Regions from separate parts of the Roseibium sp. ROS1 genome, predicted to be linked through region 2. Evidence: predicted binding sites of a transcription regulator. Region 2 holds the regulator's gene; the other holds the start of a gene.
The links. Region 2 encodes PhoB, which activates phosphate uptake and scavenging genes when phosphate is short. Its sites were predicted from a motif close to TGTCATNNANCTGTCAT; they were not measured.

Region 1: the regulator PhoB is predicted to act here: its motif matches at 4,157-4,173, upstream of ACYQ6M_RS10355 (DapH/DapD/GlmU-related protein).

The regions. Positions count from the first base shown of each region.
Region 1 is NZ_BAAGIG010000002.1:463,682-471,644, forward strand. Features, by position in the region: gene ACYQ6M_RS10330 (aminotransferase class V-fold PLP-dependent enzyme) at 1-722, shown strand, start outside; gene ACYQ6M_RS10335 (class II glutamine amidotransferase) at 739-1,527, shown strand; gene ACYQ6M_RS10340 (SpoIIAA family protein) at 1,626-1,997, opposite strand; gene ACYQ6M_RS10345 (HD domain-containing protein) at 2,137-2,757, opposite strand; gene ACYQ6M_RS10350 (helix-turn-helix domain-containing protein) at 2,807-3,376, opposite strand; gene ACYQ6M_RS10355 (DapH/DapD/GlmU-related protein) at 3,465-4,091, opposite strand; gene phnC (phosphonate ABC transporter ATP-binding protein) at 4,491-5,324, shown strand; gene phnD (phosphonate ABC transporter substrate-binding protein) at 5,383-6,297, shown strand; gene phnE (phosphonate ABC transporter, permease protein PhnE) at 6,480-7,328, shown strand; gene phnE (phosphonate ABC transporter, permease protein PhnE) at 7,340-7,963, shown strand, end outside.
Region 2 is NZ_BAAGIG010000003.1:493,767-501,729, reverse strand. Features, by position in the region: gene ACYQ6M_RS18440 (substrate-binding domain-containing protein) at 1-956, shown strand, start outside; gene pstC (phosphate ABC transporter permease subunit PstC) at 1,022-2,491, shown strand; gene pstA (phosphate ABC transporter permease PstA) at 2,491-3,843, shown strand; gene pstB (phosphate ABC transporter ATP-binding protein PstB) at 3,891-4,652, shown strand; gene phoU (phosphate signaling complex protein PhoU) at 4,684-5,379, shown strand; gene phoB (phosphate regulon transcriptional regulator PhoB) at 5,460-6,161, shown strand; gene ACYQ6M_RS18410 (GcrA family cell cycle regulator) at 6,488-7,024, opposite strand; gene ACYQ6M_RS18405 (acetylornithine transaminase) at 7,465-7,963, shown strand, end outside.

The DNA.
Region 1 (7,963 bases), on a different contig from region 2:
TTGTCTCGCCGCACAAGTTCATCGGTGGGCCAGCCGCGTCAGGTGTCATGATCGTGCGTAAGGAAGCTGTCAGCAAGGCGACACCGGTCTTTCCGGGCGGAGGAACGGTACGCTTCGTCTCGCCCTGGGCTCATGATTATTCAGACAATCTTTCAGCCCGCGAGGAAGCTGGTACGCCGAACGTGATCGGCGATATCCGGGCGGCGCTCGCTTTTCTGGTCAAGGAAGCCATTGGGCAGCGGCTCATGGACGAGCGGAACGCCGCCTGGCGTGCCAAGGCGCTGGCGGTCTGGCGTGACAATCCGGCGATCGAGATCCTCGGAAACGACAAGGCCCGTCACGTGCTACCCGTGTTCTCGTTCCGTGTGAAGGATCTGGAACGCGGAGGCTATGTGCACCAGCAGCTCGTCACCCGCATGCTGTCGGACATCTATGGCATCCAGGCCCGTGGTGGCTGCGCCTGTGCCGGGCCCTATGCCCATCGGTTGCTGGATATCGGTCCGGAACAGTCCGAAGCGTTGAGGGCCGGTATTCTTTCCGGTGAAGAACTGAAGAAACCCGGCTGGACACGGCTCAATTTTTCAGTGCTCATGACAGTAGACAAGGCGGACAAGATCATTGCCGCCGTCGAAGATCTGGCGCTGCATCCTTATCCGGCCGCGGATTACTACGCGTGCGATGAAACCACGGCCCGTTTCAAGGCCATGCAAGACGCTGCTTGAAGGACACCAAGTCGACATGTGCCGCTGGGCTGCCTGGAGCGGAGCTCCCAAATACCTGGAAGAAGTCATTTGCGATCCGGCGCATTCGCTGATCGACCAGAGCCGCAACGCGCTGTCCTGCAAGACATCGGTCAATGCCGACGGGTTCGGCGTTGCCTGGTACGGCGACCGGGACACCCCTTGTGTCTACAAGGACGTCCGGCCCGCCTGGTCGGATCCAAACCTGTTGCAGATCTCCAAGCACATCCGGTCTCGCCACTTCCTGGCACATGTGCGCGCCTCAACCGGAACGGCGACCACGCGGGACAACTGCCATCCTTTCACGTTCCAGCGCTGGACCTTCATGCATAACGGTCAGGTCGGCGGCTACGACAAGGTGAAGCGTCGCCTCGACAACATGATCCCGGACGACCTTTACCGCGACCGCATCGGCGGCACCGACAGCGAAAGCCTGTTTCTGGTCGCGCTCGCCTATGGACTCAATCTGCACCCGCGCGCGGCGATGGCGAGAGCTGTGTTCGAAGCAGAAGCCCTGTCCAAATACGCCGGAACGACGCCGCACATGCGTTTTGCTGCCGGCTGGTCGGATGGTGAAACGCTCTATGCCGCCCGCTATGCTTCGGACAACCTGGCGCCGACGCTCTATTACCGGGTGTATGACGACGGTGTGATGGTGGTGTCCGAACCGCTGGATGAAGCCCGCGGATGCTGGATGGAAGTGCCTCAGGGCCAGATGATCGAGGTCAGGGACGGCAAGGTGAACCAGGTTGCCTTCCTGAGTGATGAACAGCTCGCTGACGCCTGATTTTCCGGACTGACCTGCCAGGACTGACCTGCCAGAACTGAATTGTCAGATGAGGCTGGACGGCAGCCTCAGTGGCAGAAATCGCCAACGGCTTGACCTCAGACTGGCGTTTCGATCCAGTGCCAGGCGATATCGATTTCATCCCGGTCGAAGTGCTTTTCCTGAATTCCGACCATCCGTGCAAACGTGGCGTCGATCGCAACGAGGGCGGCAAGCAACTTGCTGTCCGTCACGATGGCGATCTTGTTGAGATGCTGCATGTTGGCAAGCACCCACCGGATGTCTGCCTTGGCGGCCTCGAAGGAAACGCCGACATGATCGCCAAGGACGACCAGAACGCTGATCTTGCCCTGATCTTCAATCATCTCCTCGGCCTTGGCGATCAGGTTCTTTTCCTGATCAATATCGATTTTTCCGGAAATCTCGACACCGAGAACGGCACCCTGGCTGCGGGGCAGAATGGTGTACATGCTGGTTCCTCCGGCAGTGACTGGACGGCACAACCAGAAGGGTAAACCCAAACACGAAAAATAAGAACCTGCCTGATCTTTTTTGCTGACCGCCCGGCAAGGCACCAGGTACCCTTGAGCGGCAAAGTCACTGGTGCAATCAGGCGATTTCCCGTCCGGCGCCCGTCATCATGGTGCGGGTCAGCTCGTCGACTTCGTCCCGCAACTGGCGCGTGAGAGCACTGCAATCGGTGCGATCACGGCCGTAACCCAGGTTGAACTCATAAAATGAAGGCGCTTGCCTTGGCATCAGAACGTGCTGAAGCATGGTCTCCAGCTTGTCGAACGCCTTGGCAAGTCGTGCTTCGACGGTTCGTGCCGCTGCATACTCATCCCAGAGGGAGGTTAGCTCCCCAGCCACGTCACCCGGCAGCGGCTCACACAAGGTCAGGAAGTCCCGCCTCTCGCGTTCCTGACGGTCGTCACCCGGCGACTGGAGTGGAGCGGGGACATCTCCGGAGATGGCTTCGCCCAGGTCATGCACAAGCGTCAGCTTCAGGAGTTTGAGCATGTCGATTTCTTTCAGCTCTGGTTCGAACAACAGAACCATCAAGGCCAGTCGCCAGCTATGTTCGGCAGTGCTCTCCGGCCTGCCGCCGGATGTCGATCCCGAGCGAAGCGTGTCCTTCAGCTGCTCTGCAGCCTGAAGGAAGTCCAGCAGGCCCGTCAGTCTGGTGTGGGAAATTTCAGGAAGATCGAGGGAAGGGGGCGTCTTTGTCATGGCGGCCAGATTATTGCGGGCCACCGCGCCAGACGAGTTACCGCATAATTTATGCGGCATCCTGTTCTTCACGGACCAGCCGCGCAAACCGTCCGTCTGACAGCGGCAGGCGCGAAATCCGGATGATGCTCTCCGGGATGGTCATTTCCGGGAAATCGACGTGTTCCGTTCGGTAGACAATGTCCGGAGCATCCGGCTCGAACCAGCCATAGTCGGTCAGTCTGTGCTCCGTTGCCCGGATGCCTTCGGACGCAAAACGCCATAGGGGCCGGTTCAGAAACTCGTTCACCGGTGCGCGCCATTCGCAGGCACGCGGTACGGACATGGCCAGCAGCCTGTGTGTGAGGTCGCAGACCAGATGCACGGGAATCGCGGACCGGGAGACAAGATCAAGCAGGGCCTTGTCGGCGGCGCTCTCCGGACGTGCCCTCAGCAGACGGGTGATCTTCGCCCTGTCGCTGTCGTCCGGCTGCGACTTGCCGCTCTCCCAGCGCGATATCCTCGTCTGCGAGACGCCAAGTTCATGCGCCAGAGCTTCCTGCTTGACCCGGTTCAGTACGCGCCAGCGCCGCAGCGACGGTCCAAGACTGCTTTCAAGAACGGCGGTTTCTGTTTGCATGGTGCAAGTGTAACGCGTCCCGGGAATTTTGTGCAGCGGGAAAAGAAGGCACGGCTCACCTGAGCAGGTGTCCGCGCCACCTGTGGGATCAGCGGTACTTCTCGATGAACGCGTCGATCGACAACTTGCGAAAATCGGGCAGCCGCTGCTTCAGCTCTTCATGGGACCAGTCCCACCAGGAGATATCGATCAGCGCCTGTTCCTGTTGTCCGGTGAATCGCCGTTTGATTTCCCTGGCGGCCACACCGCCAACAACGGTGTAAGGGGCGACATCCTTGGAGACGACTGCCCCGGCTGCAACAATAGCTCCGGTGCCGATCGAGACGCCGGCAAGCACCGTGACATTGTGGCCGATCCACACATCATGGCCAATGGTGACCCAGTCGTCCTTGCGCCACTGGAAGAAATCCGCGTCGTCCTCGCCAAGGTCATAGGCAGCAGCGCGGTAGGTGAAGTGGTGCTGGGAGGCGCGCCAGGTTGCGTGGTTTCCCGGATTGATGCGGACGCGACGGGCGATTGAACAGAACTTGCCGATGGTCGACCAGACGACATCGCCTTCCTGCACGATATAGGAATAGTCCCCCATGCTGCTTTCGCGCATTTCCGTGCGTGCGCCAACCTCGGTCCAGATGCCGAGATCACAATTCAGCACCCTGGCCTCCGGATGAATGTTCGGGGCTTCGGTGAGGGAAGGCTTCTGGGTCGGGGCGGACATGGATGCTCCATATAGCGTTGGAAGGAGTGCGGAAACGGTTTGTAGCCGTGTTGCTGGCACCGGTCGTGACGCTTTGATGACACTGGCGTGACTTCCGTTACTTTTTTTGCATGCATCCACAGCGGTGAAAACGGCATTTGGCGGGTAGAAGCCTTGTATTTGAGCACTGATTTCCGAGTTAATTTCAGCCAGGCATATGTGACGCCGAGGGGGCCCGGAAAGCGCTGAGAGCGCAGCGGAATTCCCGCCGGAGATGGTTGTTCTGCCGATGCTTCAGGCAGGGATGTCATTGATTTGTCATAAAATTTTGGGCTCCCCGACAAAGGAATGTCATTTTTCTGTAATGGTCCGGTGGCTCTTGTCGCGCAGCACGACGAACACAACGGACAGGGCTGGCGCGTGATTCAATTTCAGGAAGTCACCAAGACCTTCGGGTCTCGGACCGCGGTCAACAAAGTAAGTTTTAATATCGAAAGACCGCAGATGGTCGGGATCATCGGTCGGTCCGGTGCCGGCAAGTCAACCTTGCTGCGCATGATCAACCGGCTGACCCCCGCCAGCGCCGGACAGATCCTGTTCGATGGCCGGGACATTCTCAGCCTGAAAGGCGGCATGATGCGCCGCTGGCAGCGCGACTGCGCCATGGTGTTCCAGCAGTTCAACCTGGTGCCGCGCCTGGATGTTGTCACCAACGTCATGTTGGGGCGCCTCAACGGTCACGGCACCTTGAAGAGCCTCTTCAACATCTTCAGCCAGGAAGACGTCAATTCGGCGCTTGGTGCGCTCGACAGACTGGGCATTGCCCAGGAAGCCACCAAGCGGGCCGAGGAACTGTCCGGTGGTCAGCAGCAGCGTGTTGCGATTGCCCGCGCTCTTATGCAGGACCCGCACATGATCCTGGCGGACGAGCCGATTGCCTCGCTCGATCCGATGAATGCCAAGATCGTCATGGATGCGCTGCGTGAAATTCACGAGCGCGACAACAAGATCGTCATCTGCAACCTGCACACGCTCGACACTGCCCGGACCTATTGCGACCGGGTGATTGGCATGCGCGACGGTTTCCTCGTGTTCGACGGGGCGCCGGAAGCGCTGACCACGGCTGTCGCACGCGAAATCTACGGTGCCGATGAGAGCTTTAACGAGGCGGCGACATCCACCGCCATCGATGCCGGCCAGTCCGGTTCCAGAGAATCCGCCGGTGCGATGACCCCGGCGGCAGCAGCGGTCTGATCCGGCTGCGCACCCGCTTAACGTCATCAAAATTGAGAACTCTCGGGGAGTGTCCCAAATGAAACTCGTTGCTAAAGTTGCTGCGCTTGCTGCCGTCAGCATGATCGCTCTGAACGCTTCTGTTGCCGGTGCAGCGGAAATCACGGAATTCCGTATCGGCCTGCTCGGCGGCGAAAATGCTTCCGACCGTCTGCGTGCCAACGAATGCCTGCGCGAAAAGACCGAGGAACTGCTCGGCGTTCCGACAAAGCTGTTTGCTCCGGCAGACTACAACGGCGTTATCGAAGGCCTGCTCGGCGGTAACCTCGACATGGCCTGGCTCGGTGCTTCCGGCTACGCAAAAGTCTTCCTGACCGACCCGGAAGCCGTTGAGCCGGTTCTGGTCAAGGTCAACAACGACGGCAGCTACGGCTACTACTCCATCGGTTTTGCCCGCGTCGACAGCGAGATCAACTCCCTGGAAGACATGAAGGGCAAGACCTTCGGCTTCGGCGACCCGAACTCCACGTCCGGTTACCTGATCCCGTCCATCGAAATCCCGAAACTCGGCTACTCCATGAAGCCGGGTGAGTATTTCTCCGACGTCGTCTTCACCGGTGGTCACGAGCAGACCATCGTTGCCGTATTCAACGGCGACATTGCCGGCGGTGTGACCTGGGCTGACGGTCTTGGCGAATGGGAAGACGGCTACAATTCCGGCGCTCTGCGCAAGGCAACCGATGCGGGTCTGGTCGACATGACCGAGATCAAGGAAATCTGGCGTTCGCCGGTGATCCCGGAAGGCCCGGTTGTCCTGTCCAAGAAGCTGCCGGACGACATCAAGGCAAAGATGACCGAGTTGATGGCCAACCTCGTCAAGGAAGACAAGGAATGTGGTTACGGCGTGATGGCCGGTGAAGCACGCGGCTTCGAACCGATCACCCATGCGGCTTACGAATCCATCGTCGCTGCCCGTAAGGCAAAGAGCGAGTAATCGGAATTTCCGATCTCCGCGCGGGCCGGTCTCCGGCCCGCGTTTTCTCAAGTATCGGCCAGCGGAATCGACTTTCCGCAAGAAGTGGCTCCACAGGGCCAGGATCACCAGGTTTCGAAGGATTGATCCAGCTAAGCCACCCCGCTTCGGATGAAGTGAGCATCAAGTAAAGGTCCCAAACAATGGCTGTTGCCGCACTCGAGCAGGAAATCCTGTCCATGCGCAAACGCCGCCAGCTCTATTCATTGATAGGGTTGCTGCTGGTCGTAGCGGTTCTGGTCTCCGGTTATTCGAAATCCAATTCGATGAATTCCGGCGGATTTATTCAGGGTCTTTCCAAATTCTTCGACTATCCGGGCGAGATCGTCGTTGAAGCCTTTGAAGCCGGCCCGGCCTTTTTCTCGCTGATGCTGCAGTTCGTTCCGGCCATGCTGGAAACCTTGAACATTGCCGCGGTTGCGACCCTTCTGGGCGGCGCGATGGCGGTGGTGCTGGCGATGGCCTCCACACGCAATGTCGACAGCTGGGGACCGTTGATCCCGGTAGTCCGCCGCATCATGGACATCACACGTGCCTTTCCCGAATTGATCATTGCGCTGTTCCTGATCTTCGTGCTCGGCTCTAGCCCCGTACCAGCCATGATCGCCGTTGCGTTTCATACCGCAGGTGCGCTCGGCAAACTCTTTTCCGAAGTGAACGAGAACATCGACCGCAAGCCCATCGAGGGCCTGTCGGCCTGTGGGGCCAGCTGGCTGCAACGCATCCGGTTTGCGGTGCTGCCCCAGGTGGCGCCGAACTATCTCAGCTATTTCCTACTGCGCCTTGAAATCAATGTGCGTGCTTCTGCCATTCTCGGCTTCGTTGGCGCTGGCGGCATCGGCCAGGAACTTCGCCGCACGATCGGCTGGGGCAAGGGTGCAGGCGATGAAACCGCCGCTATCTTCGTCCTTCTGTTCATAACCATCATGGCCATCGACCAACTGTCGTCCTATCTGCGCGGCAAGCTGGTCGGGTCCGGCCGGGCGCATTGAGGGGAAATCTCATGACCGTCGATACGCTCGAAACACCCGTCACCCAGGCTCTGGTCTGGAACCAGGTCCGCCGGCGCGCATGGCTCACTGTCGTCGTGCCGCTCGCGATCTTCACCTACCTCGTTTACACGTGGTTCGCCTTCGGGGTGCCGGAACTGCTCTCTCGTGCCCAGCCGGAACGGGCGGTGATTCTGGCAACGGATAGCGTCGCCTACAAAGTTCACGTCACAAAGAGCTTCCGGGACAACGAGTTCGAAGTTGCGATCGAAGGCGAGCGCACCGCTACCTACGACAACGCCAAGGTGCCTGACTGGGTGCAGCTCAGCGGCGAAAATGGTGTAGTTGACCTCGGCGATGGCTACAAGGTCGAGATCGATGGCAGGACAGCCCTGTTCACCATCCCGGGCTATGGCGTGGTGGAGGGCACCGCGACTGCCGATGGTGTCGAAACGGTTCTGCCGGCAGGGCCGGCACCGGACTGGATCAAGATCGACCCGCGCAAGCTCGATGTGCGCCCGACCCTTGATCGGCGCCTTCAGGTCACCAAGACGAAGATCGAGGTTCACAACTATTTCGGCGGTTGGGAGAACTTCTGGTTTCCGTTCCGCTCACCACTTTACGGCATGTCCTTCAGC
Region 2 (7,963 bases):
TGCAGATTGCTGGTTCCTCCACGGTTCTTCCTTATGCTTCCATCGTTGCTGAAGCATTCGGCGAAAACACCGATTTCCCGACACCGGTCGTTGAATCCGGTGGCTCCTCTGCTGGTCTGAAGAAGTTCTGCACCGGCGTTGGCGAAAACACCATCGATATCGCAAACGCTTCCCGCGCTATCCGCGAGAAGGAAATCAAGGCTTGTGCCGAAGCTGGCGTGAAAGACATCATCGAAGTCCGCATCGGCTACGATGGCATCGTCTTCGCTTCCCAGAAAGACGGCCCGGCTTTCAACGAATTCACCCAGGTTCAGTGGTTCAACGCTCTGTCCCCGAAAGTCCTGAAGGACGGTCAGATCGTCGACAACCCGTACACCAAGTGGTCCGAAGTTGACGCTTCCCTGCCGGACGCGGAAATCGCTGCTTTCATCCCGGGCACCAAGCACGGCACCCGTGAAGTGTTTGAAGAAAAAGTTCTGGCTGTTGGCTGTGAAGAATCCGGCGCTCTGAAAGCCATGATCGACGGCGGCATGTCCGAAGACGACGCTGAAGACGCCTGCATCGCAGTTCGCACGGACGGCAAGTCGGTCGACATCGACGGCGACTACACCGAGACCCTGGCTCGCATCGACTCCAACCCGAACGGCGTTGGCGTTTTTGGCCTGGCGTTCTACGAGAACAACACCGACAAACTCAAAGTGGCAACGATGGCCGGTATCGCTCCGTCCACCGAAACCATCGCCAAGGGTGAGTACCCGGTTTCCCGTCCGCTGTTCTTCTACATCAAGAAGGCACACATCGGCGTTATCCCGGGCCTGAAAGAATACGCTCAGTTCTTCGTTTCTGACGAAATCGCTGGCCCGGACGGCCCGCTGGCTCAGTATGGCCTGGTTTCCGATCCGGAGCTTGCAGCTACGCAGGCTTCTATCGAAGCCGAAGAAACGATGGGCAACTAAGCACATCTTTCCGGAAGGGCGGCTTCGGCCGCCCTTTCTTTCTTCTTTGCCGGTTGGGTCGCCCTATGTCACTTCCATACATTCTTATTGCGCTGCTGGTTCTGGCTGTCGCCGGATACATAGTCGGCCGCGGAAAAGCCTTAAGTTCTGCCGGAGGGGATGTGCGTGAGCTCCATTCCCTGCCTGGTTATTACGGCTGGAACGTCGTTGTTTCGATACTGGTTCCTGCCCTCCTGCTGCTCATTGCGTGGCTGATCTTCCAGCCCATCATTCTTGACAGTCAGGTTTCCTCCAAGATTTCCGAAGAGACCATTGCCGCAAGTTCGCTCGACCTCGTCATGAGCGACGTCGTACGTGTTGCCGAGGGTCTCGACCTTGCCGTTTCTCAGGGCGCCATGTCGGCCGACATGGCGTCTTCCATCCGCACCGATCTGACCGACGTGCGCAGCCGTCTCGGCGAGATAGGTGTCGCGCTCGGTTCAGAAGTGACCGCCGAAACGTTGCGGGCCGCGCAGACATACCGCAGCATCTCGGGTACAGGCCTGCTGTTGCGGACAATCGGCGTTCTGGCGGTCGGCCTGATCGGTTTCGCTGTCGGTGTTCTGCGCACCAACAAGGATTTCCGTGCCCGCAACGTCGTGGAAACGGTCGTCCGCTATATCCTGATTGCAGCAGCCTCGATCGCCATCCTGACAACTGTCGGCATCGTGCTGTCGCTGATCTTCAACACGGTCGAGTTCTTCCGGCTCTATCCGGCTGCTGATTTCTTCTTCGGCCTGACCTGGGCGCCGAGCTTCGGCGGTGGATCGGAGCTGGGGATCGTGCCGCTGATCTGGGCGACCATGTATATCTCCCTGATCGCACTTGCCGTTGCCGTACCGATCGGTCTGTTCGCTGCCATCTACCTGTCTGAGTATGCAACGCCGCACGTACGCGCCGTCGCCAAGCCGCTGCTTGAGATCCTGGCCGGTATTCCAACCATCGTTTACGGTCTCTTCGCGCTGCTCACAGTCGGCCCGCTTCTGATGAACGTCTTCGGCTCCGGCGGTGCGCTTGGCGTAAGCTGGATGTCCGGTGCTTCCTCGGTGTTCACCGCGGGCGCTGTCATGGGCATCATGCTGATCCCTTTCGTGAGCTCGCTTTCCGACGACATCATCAACGCTGTGCCGCAGGCCATGCGTGACGGATCGCTCGGACTTGGTGCCACCCATTCGGAAACCGTGAAGCAGGTCATTCTGCCGGCGGCCCTGCCGGGGATCGTCGGGGCTATCCTGCTGGCGGCCTCTCGCGCCATCGGTGAAACCATGATCGTTGTGCTGGGGGCCGGCGCTGCGGCCCGGCTCAGCATGAACCCGCTCGAAGCGATGACCACCGTAACCGCGAAGATCGTCAGCCAGCTCACCGGCGACGCCGACTTTGCCTCCCCGGAAGCCCTTGTCGCCTTCGCACTCGGCATGACCCTGTTCGTCGTGACCCTGGGGCTCAACATCGTCGCGCTCTACATCGTGCGCAAATATCGGGAGCAGTACGACTAATGACCGACACGACCCTTACGCCACCGTCGGGCAAGACCAGTGCTCCGACCCCGCACAAGACCACGTCGATCCTCGAACTCGATCCGCTGACCAGAAAGCGCAACGCCGCTGAAGCGCGCTTCAAGCTCTACGGCATCATTGCCATCGGCATCGGCCTGTTCTTCCTCGTTGCGCTGTTGTGGGCAATCCTTTCCAACGGCCTTGGCGCCTTCAGCCAGACGTTCCTGAAGGTGGATGTCCCGCTCAATCAGGAGCAGATTGCCGAAGCGGAAAAGTCGGTGGTCAAGACCTCCAAGTACCGGGCCATCATTGACGACGCCTTTGCCAAGGAACTTGCCGGTCTCAACATCACCACCGACATGTCGGCAAAGGACCTGCAGAAGCTGTTCTCCTCAGGGGCTGCCGCAACGGTTCGTGACTATGCACTTGCCAACCCGGACAAGATCGGCACGACGGTAACCTTCGAGCTGATCGCCTCATCCCGTGTCGACGGCTACCTGAAGGGCCGCGTCAAGCGCGAGGATCTTGCCGAAGACAAGAACCTGGATGCCGCACACCTGGATCTGGCTGACCAGATGCAGTCCGCCGGCATTCTGGAGAAGCGCTTCAACTGGGCCTTCATCACCGGAACCGATGCTTCCGACAGCCGTCCGGAGCAGGCCGGCATCGGGGCGTCCATGATCGGGTCGCTGTTCATGATGCTGGTGGTGCTGTTCCTGTCGCTGCCGATCGGCGTGGCCGCTTCCATCTACCTGGAAGAGTTCGCTCCGCAGAACAAGTTCACAGATCTGATCGAGGTGAATATCTCCAACCTGGCCGCCGTTCCGTCCATCGTGTTCGGTATTCTCGGTCTGGCGGTGTTCATCCAGTTCATGCATCTGCCGCAATCCGCACCGCTGGTCGGTGGCCTGGTGCTGACGCTGATGACACTTCCGACGATCATCATCTCCACCCGCGCCTCCTTGAAGGCCGTTCCGCCGAGCATCCGCGATGCGGCCCTTGGCATTGGCGCCTCCAAGATGCAGTCGATCTTCCACCATGTCCTGCCGCTGGCCATGCCGGGCATTCTGACCGGCACGATCATCGGTCTGGCACAGGCGCTTGGGGAAACCGCTCCGCTGCTCCTGATCGGGATGGTCGGTTTCATCGCCTCCAATTTCCCGGACGGTGTGGCTGCCGGTTTCTTCTCTCCGAACTCGGCCATGCCGGCCCAGATCTACGAGTGGGCGAAACGTGCTGACCCGGCCTTCTATGAACGCGCTTGGGGCGGGATCATCGTGCTGCTGGTCTTCCTCATGACCATGAACATTATCGCTATCATCCTGCGCCGCAGGTTTGAACGCCGCTGGTAAGGATTGCTCCGATGAACGAGATGCCGAATTTTGAACAGGCGAAAACCATGACCGACAGCAAAATTTCCGCGAACAAGGTGCAGGTCTATTATGGCGATACCCACGCCATCAAGGACGTGGACATCGAGATCCAGCCGCGGTCCGTGACTGCCTTCATCGGTCCCTCCGGATGTGGCAAGTCGACGTTCCTGCGGACGATCAACCGCATGAACGACACCATCGATATCTGCCGTGTGGAAGGGTCGATCAAGATCGACGGTGAGGACATCTACGATCCCAAGGTCGATCCCGTACAGCTGCGCGCCAAGGTTGGCATGGTTTTCCAGAAGCCGAACCCGTTTCCCAAGTCGATCTACGACAACATTGCGTACGGTCCGCGGATCCATGGTCTGGCCCGCAACAAGTCCGAGCTTGATGAAATCGTTGCCTCCAGCCTGCAGAAGGCCGGGCTTTGGGAAGAAGTCAAGAACCGTCTGGACGAGCCGGGCACCGGCATGTCGGGCGGTCAGCAGCAGCGTCTGTGCATTGCCCGTGCGATTGCCGTCAGCCCGGAAGTGATCCTGATGGACGAACCGTGCTCGGCGCTCGACCCCATCGCGACCGCGAAGGTGGAAGAGCTGATCGACGAACTGCGGGAAAACTTCACCATCGTGATCGTGACCCACTCGATGCAGCAGGCTGCCCGTGTGTCTCAGCGTACCGCGTTCTTCCACCTGGGTATTTTGGTTGAAGAAGGTCTGACGGAGGACATCTTTACCAATCCGAAGGACAAGCGTACGCAGGACTATATTACGGGCCGCTTCGGCTAAGCATTTTTTAGGTTTCTGAAGGGGACACAGGATGTCTGAACATACAGTCTCGGCTTACGATGACGAACTGACGGCCATGGCCGGCAAGGTTGCCGAAATGGGTGGTATTGCCGAAAAGGCTTTCGCCGATGCGGTGTCCGCGCTGGTGTCGCAGGATCTGGAGCTTGCCAAGGCGACGATCAAGGGCGATGTCCGTCTGGACAGCCTTTACAACGAACTTGAAGTGAAGCTGATCGAGCTGATCGTCCGCCGCCAGCCGATGGGGCAGGACCTGCGTGAAATCACTGCCGCAACGCGCATTGCCAATGACTTGGAGCGTGTTGGCGATCTTGCCAAGAACGTTGCCAAGCGCGTCATCGCCATCGACAGCGACTTGCAGTCCAAGAAGCTCGCGATCGGTGTGGAGCACATGACGGAACTCGCTCTTTCGCAGCTCAAGCAGGTGCTGGATGCCTACGCCCGCAAGGATGCGGAAGCCGCCCGCCGGGTTCAGGAAGCTGACGCCGAAGTCGACGCGATCTACACATCGATCTTCCGCGAGCTCCTGACCTACATGATGGAAGACCCGCGGGTCATTACCCAGTGCGTCCATCTCTTGTTCTGCGCAAAGAACATCGAGCGCATCGGCGATCACGCGACGAACATCGCCGAGAACGTCTACTACATGGTCACTGGCGAGCGTTTGCCGGAAGACCGGGCAAAGGTCGACGAAACAGGCGCGGTCTGACCCGCCGGTAATCGTCGGATTTGCAGAAGATCTTAACGGCCGGCGCTTCGGCGCCGGTTGCGGTAATTGGAGCGAGATGTATGCCGAAGGTGCTCATCGTTGAAGACGAAGAACCGCTCAGCCTTCTATTGAGATACAATTTGGAAGCGGAAGGGTACTCGGTCGAGTCCTGTGTCCGGGGTGACGAGGCGGAAATCCGCCTGCGGGAAAGCCTGCCGGATCTGTTGCTGCTCGACTGGATGCTGCCGGGCCTGTCCGGAATTGAACTGTGCCGCCGCCTGCGGGCGCGCGAAGACACCGAGCGCCTGCCGGTCATCATGCTGACGGCACGCGGTGAGGAAGCAGAGCGCATCCGCGGCCTGTCGACCGGTGCCGACGACTACGTGGTCAAGCCCTTCTCGGTACCGGAATTGATGGCCCGCGTGCGCGCCATCCTGCGCCGGGCAAGTCCGGAAGTGGTGTCCAGCATGTTGCGATCCGGCGATATCGAACTGGATCGCGAAACGCACCGCGTTCGCCGCAACACCAAGGAAATACACCTGGGGCCGACGGAATTCCGCCTGCTGGAATTCCTGATGACATCGCCTGGCCGTGTCTTCTCCCGCGAACAACTGCTGGATGGGGTCTGGGGTCACGATGTCTACGTGGACGAACGCACTGTCGATGTTCACGTCGGTCGCTTGCGCAAGGCTCTGAACAAGGGCAAGGCGAAGGATCCTATCCGTACCGTCCGTGGTGCCGGATACGCCTTCAATGACCAGTTCACCTCTGCCACTGCCTGAGCGCAACTTGCAGAATGGAATTAAGGAGCCCGCTTTCAAGCGGGCTTTTTGTTTCTCAGCGGTTATGTGCCTTTCGCGGAACAAGGTTCTCTTCTGCGACCACCCCATCAGATGTGTCGGTGTCGGGGCTGATCCTGCGGTCCCTGTCGTGGCGGAGCGGTCAAACAAGGTTTGATTTGATGGAACGGAAACGACATGGATCGGTGCCAAGAACAAGCCGTGGGAGGTCACTGGTCGGGGTCGGGCATCTGGTCAATGGAAGGCCCAAACAAAAAAAAGCCCGCCAGATGGCGGGCTTTCTCATGAATTGGTTAGGTGCGAGGCTATCAGCCTGCCTGAGCCATCGTCTTGCGATCGCGGCGGCGGTCGGCGACCGGCTGATACGCGATCTTGCAGTGATGAGCGCAGTAGGGGACGCCGGCATCGGACTGGCGGCCGCAGAAGTAGAAGTCGTCGGTCGCCGGGTCGCCAATCGGCCATTTGCAGGTCCGCTCGGTCAGCGTCAGGATGGTTGCGCGCTGCGAGATCGGAACGAGCTCTGCAATCGGCTCTACGCGCGGCTTGGCGGCCACCACTGGTGCAGGCGAGATGTCTGCTTTAAGGGCCGTCGCGCCGATCGACTGCGGATGTGACGTCGTCGGTTTCTTCGGCGCTGCACCCGTTGCAGGAGCTGCGGTGCGCGGCCGGCGCGGCTTGGCGCTTGAAGAGGTGGACTTGGCGCGGCCGGACAGGCCAAGGCGGTGCACCTTGCCGATCACGGCGTTACGGGTAACACCACCCAGTTCGCCTGCGATCTGGCTTGCGCTCAAGCCGTCGCCCCAAAGCTTTTTGAGAAGCTCAACTCGTTCGTTTGTCCAACTCATTGCCGCACCCTTTAGTTTGACCGTCCTGCGGCCATTAACCCCGTGTTAAGCATGCGCAAGCACGCTTAATGCTGGCAGATCTAGTGCCTCTTGGTGATTTGCCTCACGAGATCTCGTGTCTGATTGCTGAGAGGTTACAATAACGTTAATTTGTCAGGCAACCACTCGACCCAAACCAGTTGGGGATGAAACGACTTTTCCCCAATTATGGCGAGGTCATTGAGAATTTTATGAAATCCGCCCTCTGCGGCACATGAAATGTCTTGTGCGCCATTTCCATTGACAGTGCATGGTACCGGCAGTGTATAAGAAAGCCGCTGCGTGCCGCCTCATCGGGGCGGCACGTTGCGTTTTGGCCCTTCGGCATCTTTTCAAGGTGACGGCCCGGCGTCGGGGCGACGCAGGGACAGCAGGGGCGTTTAAAGGAGACAAACGAGGTTATGTCCGCGACTGCACTATTCGGAAATTACGCAAGATCGAACCTGTCTTTCGATCATGGGGAAGGCGTCTGGCTGGTTACCACCGATGGCCGACGATTCCTCGATTGCGGTTCCGGCATCGCGGTCAACGCACTCGGTCATGCCCATCCGCATTTGGTCAAGGCGTTGCAGGATCAGGCAGCCAAGCTGTGGCATACCTCCAACCTGCACCAGATCCCGGATGGCGAACGGCTGGCGCAGCGCCTGTGCGCGGAAACCTTTGCCGACAAGGTGCTGTTCGTGAATTCCGGCGCGGAAGCGATGGAAGCTGCCATCAAATGCGCGCGCCGTTATCATTATGACAACGGCAACCCCGAGCGGTTCCACATCGTGACCTTCGAAGGCGCTTTCCATGGCCGGACCATCGCGACCATCGCGGCTGGCGGCCAGGCGAAATATCTTGAGGGCTTCGGCCCGAAGGCTCCCGGTTTCGATCAGGTGCCGGCAGGAGACCTGGATG